2 regions of the Mesobacillus subterraneus genome follow, and region 1 is predicted to be linked to the other one. Evidence: riboswitches for the same ligand, from Rfam matches in the RefSeq annotation. Region 1 holds a riboswitch; the other holds the start of a gene.
The links. Region 1 has a riboswitch for cyclic di-AMP ahead of LC048_RS02115 (TrkH family potassium uptake protein). Riboswitches for the same ligand answer to the same signal wherever they lie in the genome.
Positions count from the first base shown of each region.

Region 2: it holds a riboswitch for cyclic di-AMP, as region 1 does, so the genes downstream of both, LC048_RS20220 (TrkH family potassium uptake protein) here and LC048_RS02115 (TrkH family potassium uptake protein) in region 1, are expected to answer to the same signal.

Region 1 is NZ_CP129019.1:427,786-431,798, forward strand. Features, by position in the region: gene LC048_RS02095 (sulfite exporter TauE/SafE family protein) at 1-675, shown strand, start outside; gene LC048_RS02100 (hypothetical protein) at 798-1,049, shown strand; gene LC048_RS02105 (diacylglycerol/lipid kinase family protein) at 1,084-1,374, opposite strand; gene LC048_RS02110 (diacylglycerol/lipid kinase family protein) at 1,340-1,981, opposite strand; cyclic di-AMP (ydaO/yuaA leader) riboswitch at 2,286-2,427, shown strand; gene LC048_RS02115 (TrkH family potassium uptake protein) at 2,610-3,950, shown strand; gene LC048_RS02120 (potassium channel family protein) at 3,964-4,013, shown strand, end outside.
Region 2 is NZ_CP129019.1:3,881,261-3,885,273, reverse strand. Features, by position in the region: gene LC048_RS20225 (DUF4179 domain-containing protein) at 1-644, shown strand, start outside; cyclic di-AMP (ydaO/yuaA leader) riboswitch at 1,270-1,418, shown strand; gene LC048_RS20220 (TrkH family potassium uptake protein) at 1,507-2,856, shown strand; gene LC048_RS20215 (hypothetical protein) at 2,963-3,226, shown strand; gene LC048_RS20210 (DUF1129 family protein) at 3,433-4,013, opposite strand, start outside.

The DNA.
Region 1 (4,013 bases):
CTATTATATATACCGCCATTGTTCGGCATCGCGGCATTCAGTGCCCATGAGGTTTCAGGTATCAGTGCGGTCCAGGTATTCTTCGCCACTATCGGCGGTGTCTGGGCATACCGTAAGGGCGGGTACTTAAACAAGACATTGATCATTTATATGGGTTCAGCAATCCTTGTTGGTTCATTGATCGGAAGCTACGGATCCCGCTTCATGTCTGAAGGCGGCATCAACCTTGTTTACGGTATCCTTGCCTTGATTGCAGCTGTTATGATGTTTATTCCGAAAAAGGGCGTAGATGATATTCCGCTAGACCAGGTAACTTTCAATAAATGGCTTGCAGCATTCTTCGCATTTATTGTTGGGATTGGAGCAGGTATCGTAGGTGCAGCTGGTGCATTCCTGCTCGTACCAATCATGCTAGTTGTGTTGAAAATCCCTACTCGAATGACAATAGCAACATCACTTGCCATTACATTCATTTCTTCAATTGGATCCACAGTAGGTAAACTTGCCACGGGACAGGTAGAATTCTGGCCAGCATTGATCATGGTTGTAGCGAGTCTAATCGCATCACCACTCGGTGCCAATGCAGGTAAGAAAGTAAATACGAAGATCCTTCAGTACATTCTTGCAGTATTGATTTTGGGTACTGCGATTAAGATTTGGATGGATATCCTGTAGGATATATTTAAACAAGACTTCGCTCCTGCGAAGTCTTGTTTTTTTAGATAAAAGGTAGGAAGTCTATAGCTGTCAAGAAAACATCGTTATTGTGACAGGTTTCAATTGAAGAGCCTAATCATGTGGCATACAATGAAGCAACAGGCTATGTTCCTGTGCTCGTATTGCTGGCTAAATATCCTGACGGTGATGAGCCGGTTGGTGACATGCCAGGACAAGTGCCTGCCGAGTACCACACAGGTTCTTACTACTTCTGGAAGGGCTATGGTGCAACACCGGCTGATTCTGGTATTCACGTAACGGACATCAAGGAAAACGAAGATGGCTCAATCACAGCTAAGTTCTTCTATAACTTTAATTCTAGTATGAAGTAAATACGAAAAAACTGAGCAAGGATTACATTCCCGCTCAGTTTTTTTCATTTTTAAAAGGAACAAAAACATCAACATGTCCAGGTAGGACTTTGGCATTGAAAGGCAATGGATCGCCTTCTTCACCGTCGATGTTCACCACATGCTGTTTGTCAGAAGTTACCTTAAGGAAGGAGGTCCGGATATATTCAACTTCTTCACTTTCCTCCAATTCACCCTTCAGAAGCGATGGGATGAGTGACGCGATTTTCGGGACGGACATCTTCTTGATTATAAAAGCATGGAACTTTCCATCATTCACGCTTGCTTCGGGGGGCCAGATCTTCAAACCCGCCGACAGAATTCGTGAGGGAGGCGATCAACAGGAACGTATGCCCTTCCCATCTACCGTTTTCGTGTTCGACACATAAATCGATTGCCTCTCCATGTAAGAAAGATTTTGCCCCTTCCATAAAGTAAGCAAGCGAACCAAGTCTGGTTTTTAGTTCAGGGCTTACATTGTAAGAAGCTTCTGCAAGGGCCCCTAATGCTATAACATTGGCGAAATAATTCTCATTGATTTTACCTATATCCACAGGCTTGAGGTTTTGCTCAGCCAGAATTGAAATGGCTTTATAGGGATCAAGCGGAATACTGAGTGCCCTGGCAAAATCATTGACCGTTCCGAGTGGGATGATGCCGAGAGCAGGCCGGTGGGCTTGTTCGGCAAGTCCATTAATGGCCTCGTTGATTGTCCCGTCTCCCCCCATTGCAATGACCGCATCGTATAAACCAATGCAGGCCTCAGTAGCAAATGCAGAAGCGTCGCCTTCTTTCTCGGTTCTCCGTATATCGATAACATCGTACCTATCCTGTAAGGTTTCCTCTATTTTTTCAGCGTAGTCAGTCGCTTTTTCTTTTCCTGACGATGGATTTAATATAATCATGGCTTTCATCCCGCTAACCTCCCAAAAAAAATGTTTGCAAAACATTTAAAACTAACAATATCAACCCTATTATTTACCTTTAAATGAATGGCTATAAACCGCGAGCGCTGGAGTGAAAGTCATCCTTATGCCCAAAATGAAAAACAAAGAAAAACAGCGATTCAGTAAGAGAAACGAAGATTTGTCATCAATATTGGATTAAATTGAATAAAATGAGTCATTTTTGGCTTCCTTTTCGTGTTTACAATGGAATGCCGCAGGAGTATGATTACAACAGTTTCAGATTTCTGAACGAAAATTTAATGAGTTTCATATTTCTAAATCGCTGAATCCGATTGGAGCGGGGGAACCAACTTTGTGGAGGCAATCCACTTGGGGTGAGGCCTAATATTAGGCGGGGCTATTCTGAGCCCTAATCCGACAGCTAACTCCGTAAGCGTTGCAGAAGAGGAAGATGAAGCTTGTGCGACGAGAATTTTGATAAGTCCACAAGGCTGCAATCTTTTAGCCTCTGGGGGCTTTTTTGTTTTGCTGTATTTTAGATATGTCGCCTATTTTAAAATTCCAGTATGAACAAAATCCCTGAATAGAAATATTAGACGCATAATTCCTCATACTAAGGAAAGAAGGAAGGATCATGCGCAGGAAAATATTTTTTAGGCTGGACCCACCGAAAGTTCTTGTCTTTGGGTTTGGAGCAATTATTTTCTTAGGGACACTGTTGCTGTCATTGCCATCTTCAACAGTAAATGGGAAAGGACTTCCGTTTTTGGATGCATTGTTTACTGCAACCTCCGCAACATGTGTAACAGGGCTTGTCGTAGTTGACACCGGTGATACCTTCACAAGATTCGGGGAAATGGTCATCCTTTCGATGATTCAGATTGGCGGATTGGGTTTCATGAGTTTCGCCACTTTATTTGCATTTATTTTAGGAAAAAGAATTTCATTTAAAGAAAGGCTGATCATCCAGGAATCATTGAATAACGCGACTGTAGAAGGGATTGTCAGGCTTGTCAAACGAATCTTTCTTTTTACAGCGGTGATCGAGATTGCTGGTGGAATCATTCTTTCACTGAGGTTTTCACAGGAAATGGCTGCAGGAGAAGCGATTTATTTTGGTTTTTTTCATGCCATTTCTAATTTTAATAATGCTGGATTTGATTTGATGGGTGGATTCAACGGGCTCACTGCCTATGCTGAAGACCCGATTATCAATCTCACCATGATTGCTCTTATTAGTTTAGGAGGGATTGGGTTCATCGTCATGAATGAGCTGTTTGAATATCGAAGCACGAAAAGAATTTCCCTGCATACAAAAATCGTCTTATTTGTATCGGGAGTTCTGGTATTCGGAGGAGCTCTCCTGATTTTCATTCTTGAATTTAACAACCCATCCACCTTGAAGCCGTTAACAATGACTGGTAATATATTTGGTGCAATTTATCAGGCTGTCACCCCAAGGACAGCGGGATCCAATACATTGAATATTCCGGACCTGAAGCAATCGACCTTGTTTTTCATTATTTTCCTGATGTTTGTTGGGGCGTCTCCAGGATCGACAGGCGGCGGGATTAAAACAACGACATTTGCCGTCTTGATCGGTGCAGTCAAGTCACAAATTCGCGGCAGGGAGGATGTCACTTTTTTTGGCAGAAGAATGGAGCATAGCATCATTTCCAAATCATTGACGGTTACAATGATTGCGCTTTTTTTAGTGATTTTAATTACAATGATGCTGACCATCACTGAACCAGGAAAAGATTTTTTGATGATATTCTTTGAGACAGTCTCAGCCTTTTCAACAGTAGGACTTTCAATGGGCTTGACGCCAGAACTGTCATCATACGGAAAAATATTAATAACGATTACCATGTTCGCGGGCAGAGTTGGTCCGCTAACACTGGCATTTGCAGTAGCGAAAAGAAGAAAAGAGGATCATTATCGATATCCGGCTGGGAAAGTGATGATTGGGTAGGAGGATGTTTTTTATGGCAAAGCAATACGCAGTAATCGGCATGGGCCGTTTCGGATCAAGTGT
Region 2 (4,013 bases), 1.3 Mb from region 1:
TGCAGACACAGATAAAACAGTCTATTAAAGAGACGGTAAAGGTCGATAAAGGTTCAGTTACTTTCAAAACGATTACAGCGACCCCAACTTTAACAGTGATCGAAGGGAAAATGGACGTGGATAATTTTAATCGACTCCATTTTGGCTTTGAAGGGGTCAAGTTAATGGCAAATGGTCAATCCATCGACAATATGGGTTATGGTGTACAGAGCACGTTTAATGGAAGCAAGTTCGATTTGCGTTTCGATGGTCTGCCTGAAGAGCTGCATTCTCTAGAATTGGTTTTTAACGAGTTTGTTGGATACCAGAAACTATCGGAACAGATCCCACTTGGTAACAATACGCACCATGATCTTGAAGGAAAAGATCTTTGGATTAAAAGCGTCGTTCCTACTGAGCGTGGAATTGAAATCACGATTGAAACAGACTGGAACCTACTGCTTGACGGCGTTTCTATTCAAAGTGGGGACAAAGTGACTCCTTTAAAAACAACGATTGGCCAGAGATTGGACAGAAATACAGATAAATTCACCAGTGAGCGGACGATGGTCTTTGATACGAAGTCCATGCCAGAGGATCTGCTCATCGAAGGGTTCCATTATGTGAAAAACTACAATCATAAGATTGAGATTCCGGTTGATTAGTTGGTGTGTATGGATCAGGGTCAGGAATAGAGGGGTGGCAATGAAGCAAGCTACTTTACAATGTTAGTCATTCTCTTTGAACACTAGATTGTAGATTTATCAGTGATTTGCGAATTCCGGTTGTATTTTTCAGATCACTTCACTGCAAAATAAAGCGAGGGCATTGTTTTTTCAAACAGTGCCTTTTCTTATTGTTTAGGTATTTATAAAATTATTTAGTGTGGAAAACAACATGTATTTTTTAAAAGCGCCTAGCCCCTAGCCCCTCGAGTCGCTTGGCTAGCTGCGGCTCCTAACTCCTCGAGACGCTAGTCTAGTGTCGCCTCCTAGAAACTCCGAAACTTCAACTCCGCCGGCAGAAGCAAAAAGCGCTTCTTTGTCGGAGTCTCCAGTTTTCTGCGTTTCTGAACAGTCGGCTATACGGTCCGCTCAGGTGAAGTCAAAGAACGACTTCACCGGTCGGCCCTCTAGCGCTTGTCTGGGCTGAACGAGGCGCTTGCGCTTTTTGTTCTGCTTGTTATTCAGGTGTTTACTGAAATTTACATATGAAACGTCCATGTGATTTTTAAAAAGAGATTGACACTCTTAAGCGATAGGAGTAATTTATACTTATTCATTTTAATAAAAAGCCTTTATGCTGAATCTTTTGAGCGGGGGAACCGATTTTGATAAAGCTATTTTATCTTGGGGTGAATTTTAGTGATTGAAGCTAAAAAGGGATACTCTCAATCCCTAATCCGACAGCTAACTCCGTAAGCCGTGAAGAGAGAAGGGTTGATGATATGAACATTAACCATTCTTATTAGGGATGGTCTTTTTGTGTTTTTGAAAATTAATCTGACAAAGTAAGAAGGGGTAAATCTTGGCGAAAATTTTAAAAAGGAACTGGCTGAAACCTGCGCAAATCATTGTGTTTTTTTATGTCATTGCTGTATTGATCTCGGCGTCGCTCCTCAGTCTCCCTATTGCGCTCAAGCCTGGGGTGAGCTGGACTTTGATTGACGTTTTATTCACGGCAGTCAGTGCGGTGAGTGTGACAGGGCTAGCGGTGGTATCGACACCGGACACCTTTAGTACACCGGGCGTTTTCATATTAATGTTCATCCTCCAGTTTGGCGGTATTGGGATCATGACGCTTGGTACGTTTTTCTGGATGATATTACGCAGGAGGATCGGTCTTAAAGATCGGCAGTTAATCATGACCGACCAAAATCAGTCTCAAATGTCAGGTCTGGTCAAGCTCATGAGACAAATATTGGCTATCATCCTCTTGATCGAGGCGGTGGGGGCCCTTATATTAGGCACCTATTTTCTTCGTTTTTTCCCGACATGGCAAGAAGCCTATCTCCAAGGCTTATTTGCAGCGGTCAGTGCAACGACGAATGCTGGCTTTGACATTACAGGAAGTTCGCTGATTCCTTTTGCGCATGATTACTTTGTGCAAACCGTGAACATCATCCTACTAACCTTAGGTGCGATTGGATTCCCGGTATTAGTGGAAGTTAAGGAGTTCTTTTTGAATCGTAAAAAACACAATCGATCACATTTTTCCTTATATACGAAACTGACCACCTTAACATTCTTTGCGCTTATGTTCTTCGGTACATTTGCCATTCTGCTTTTTGAATATAATCATTTTTTCAAGGACTATAACTGGCATGAATCATTTTTTTATGCCTGGTTTCAATCGTCCTCCACTAGAAATGGCGGGCTTGCTACTATGAATGTGAGTGATTTCTCTAATCCTACCTTACTGCTTCTTTGCTTTTTGATGTTTATTGGAGCGTCGCCAAGTTCTGTTGGCGGCGGGATAAGGACGACTACTTTTGCGGTCATTATTTTACTGATCATCAATTTTGCAAAAGGGCATAATGCAATCAAGGTGTTTGGACGGGAGCTGCATGAGGAAGATATCCGGAAATCGGTAGTGGTTAGTTTTCTGGCGATGCTGCTCTGTTTCGCCGCTGTGGTGATCATGAACGCGACTGAAAACTTCACGATGATGGAAATCATGTTCGAAGTCAGTTCAGCATTCGGGACGACCGGCTTGTCGATGGGAATCACTCCTGAACTTAGCACGGCAGGAAAGATTGTCATTATTTCTTTGATGTTTATAGGAAGAATAGGGATTCTATCATTCATATTCCTGTTCAACCGCGGAAAGCTAGAGCCAAAATGCCATTATCCGAAAGAAAGATTGATTGTTGGATAGAGGTTTCAGGAAGTATTGGGTGAAGGAAAGTTACCCGATGCTTCCTTTTTTCATGGAACTTCCAGTCTCCTTATCCGTATATAAAACAAGGGATAGGGGGATGGAAATGAAGAAAGTATTTGAGGTTACATATAAAGGGCATCATATACAAGTGGAGAATACCTGGTTTAGTGGGGAAAAACTCTATGTGGACGGCAAATTACAGGACCAGAATCTTGGGTTTGCCTTTGATCGAGCGACTTTAAATGGGGTAATCAAAAATAGTGAAGGAGCACACCAGAATATCAAGGTCAGTCTCGGTGGTGCTATTACGGTTGAATGCAGGATCTTTATAGACAATGAATTGATTTATCCTGAATATGAGGTTTAATAGTAAACAAAAGGAGTTCAACTTAGAAGTTGAGCTCCTTTTTTACTGAATAAGAAAGCATATATTCACTTTGAGAATTGTCCAGCTCCAGCGCCTAGCCCCTCGAGTCGCTTCGGTCCTGCCAATGAAGTCAAAGAACGACTTCACAGGCAGGCCCCTCCAGCGCTTGTCGGGGCTGAACAAGGCGCTTGCGCTTTTCTTAGACGTTAAATCTTTTTCTGATCTTTCTTGCTCTGAAAAATAAAGATGCCGATGGCCACTGCTGATGCGAGTAAAAAGACTAGGATGGTGATCGTGATGTAAAGCGGGTCATTGTTTGTTTCTTCTGGTAGGAGTCTTGTTGCAATCGGACCCATAGAGAGAAATAAAGGAATCAGTATGGTGAACCAGGTTTTGGTGTAGAGAGCTGCACCGATGAAAATGACGGCACAAAGGATAATAATCAGATTGTTTTGCACTGGCGTTGCTACGAAAACGGCTTCGAAGTTTTGTGCTCTATACCAAAACATGAAGACTACCATTAATCCTGTCACAATCAGGGAGGTGCAGAAAATAAAAACATACCCCCATCTAGATTGAAAGAATCTTGGCATTATTTTGAACAAGAACAAGCCATAGCCTAGGAAGCTTACCGTGGTGATGATGAGCGCAAACCAGATCGTCCCTCGTGATACGGAAAAAGTTCCTTCGATTGCAGGACCGATACTTAAATAGGCCGAAATCAGCAGGATCATCAAAGGAACCAAACCCGCGAGCTCGCGATAATCGGTTTTCATGGATTCACCAA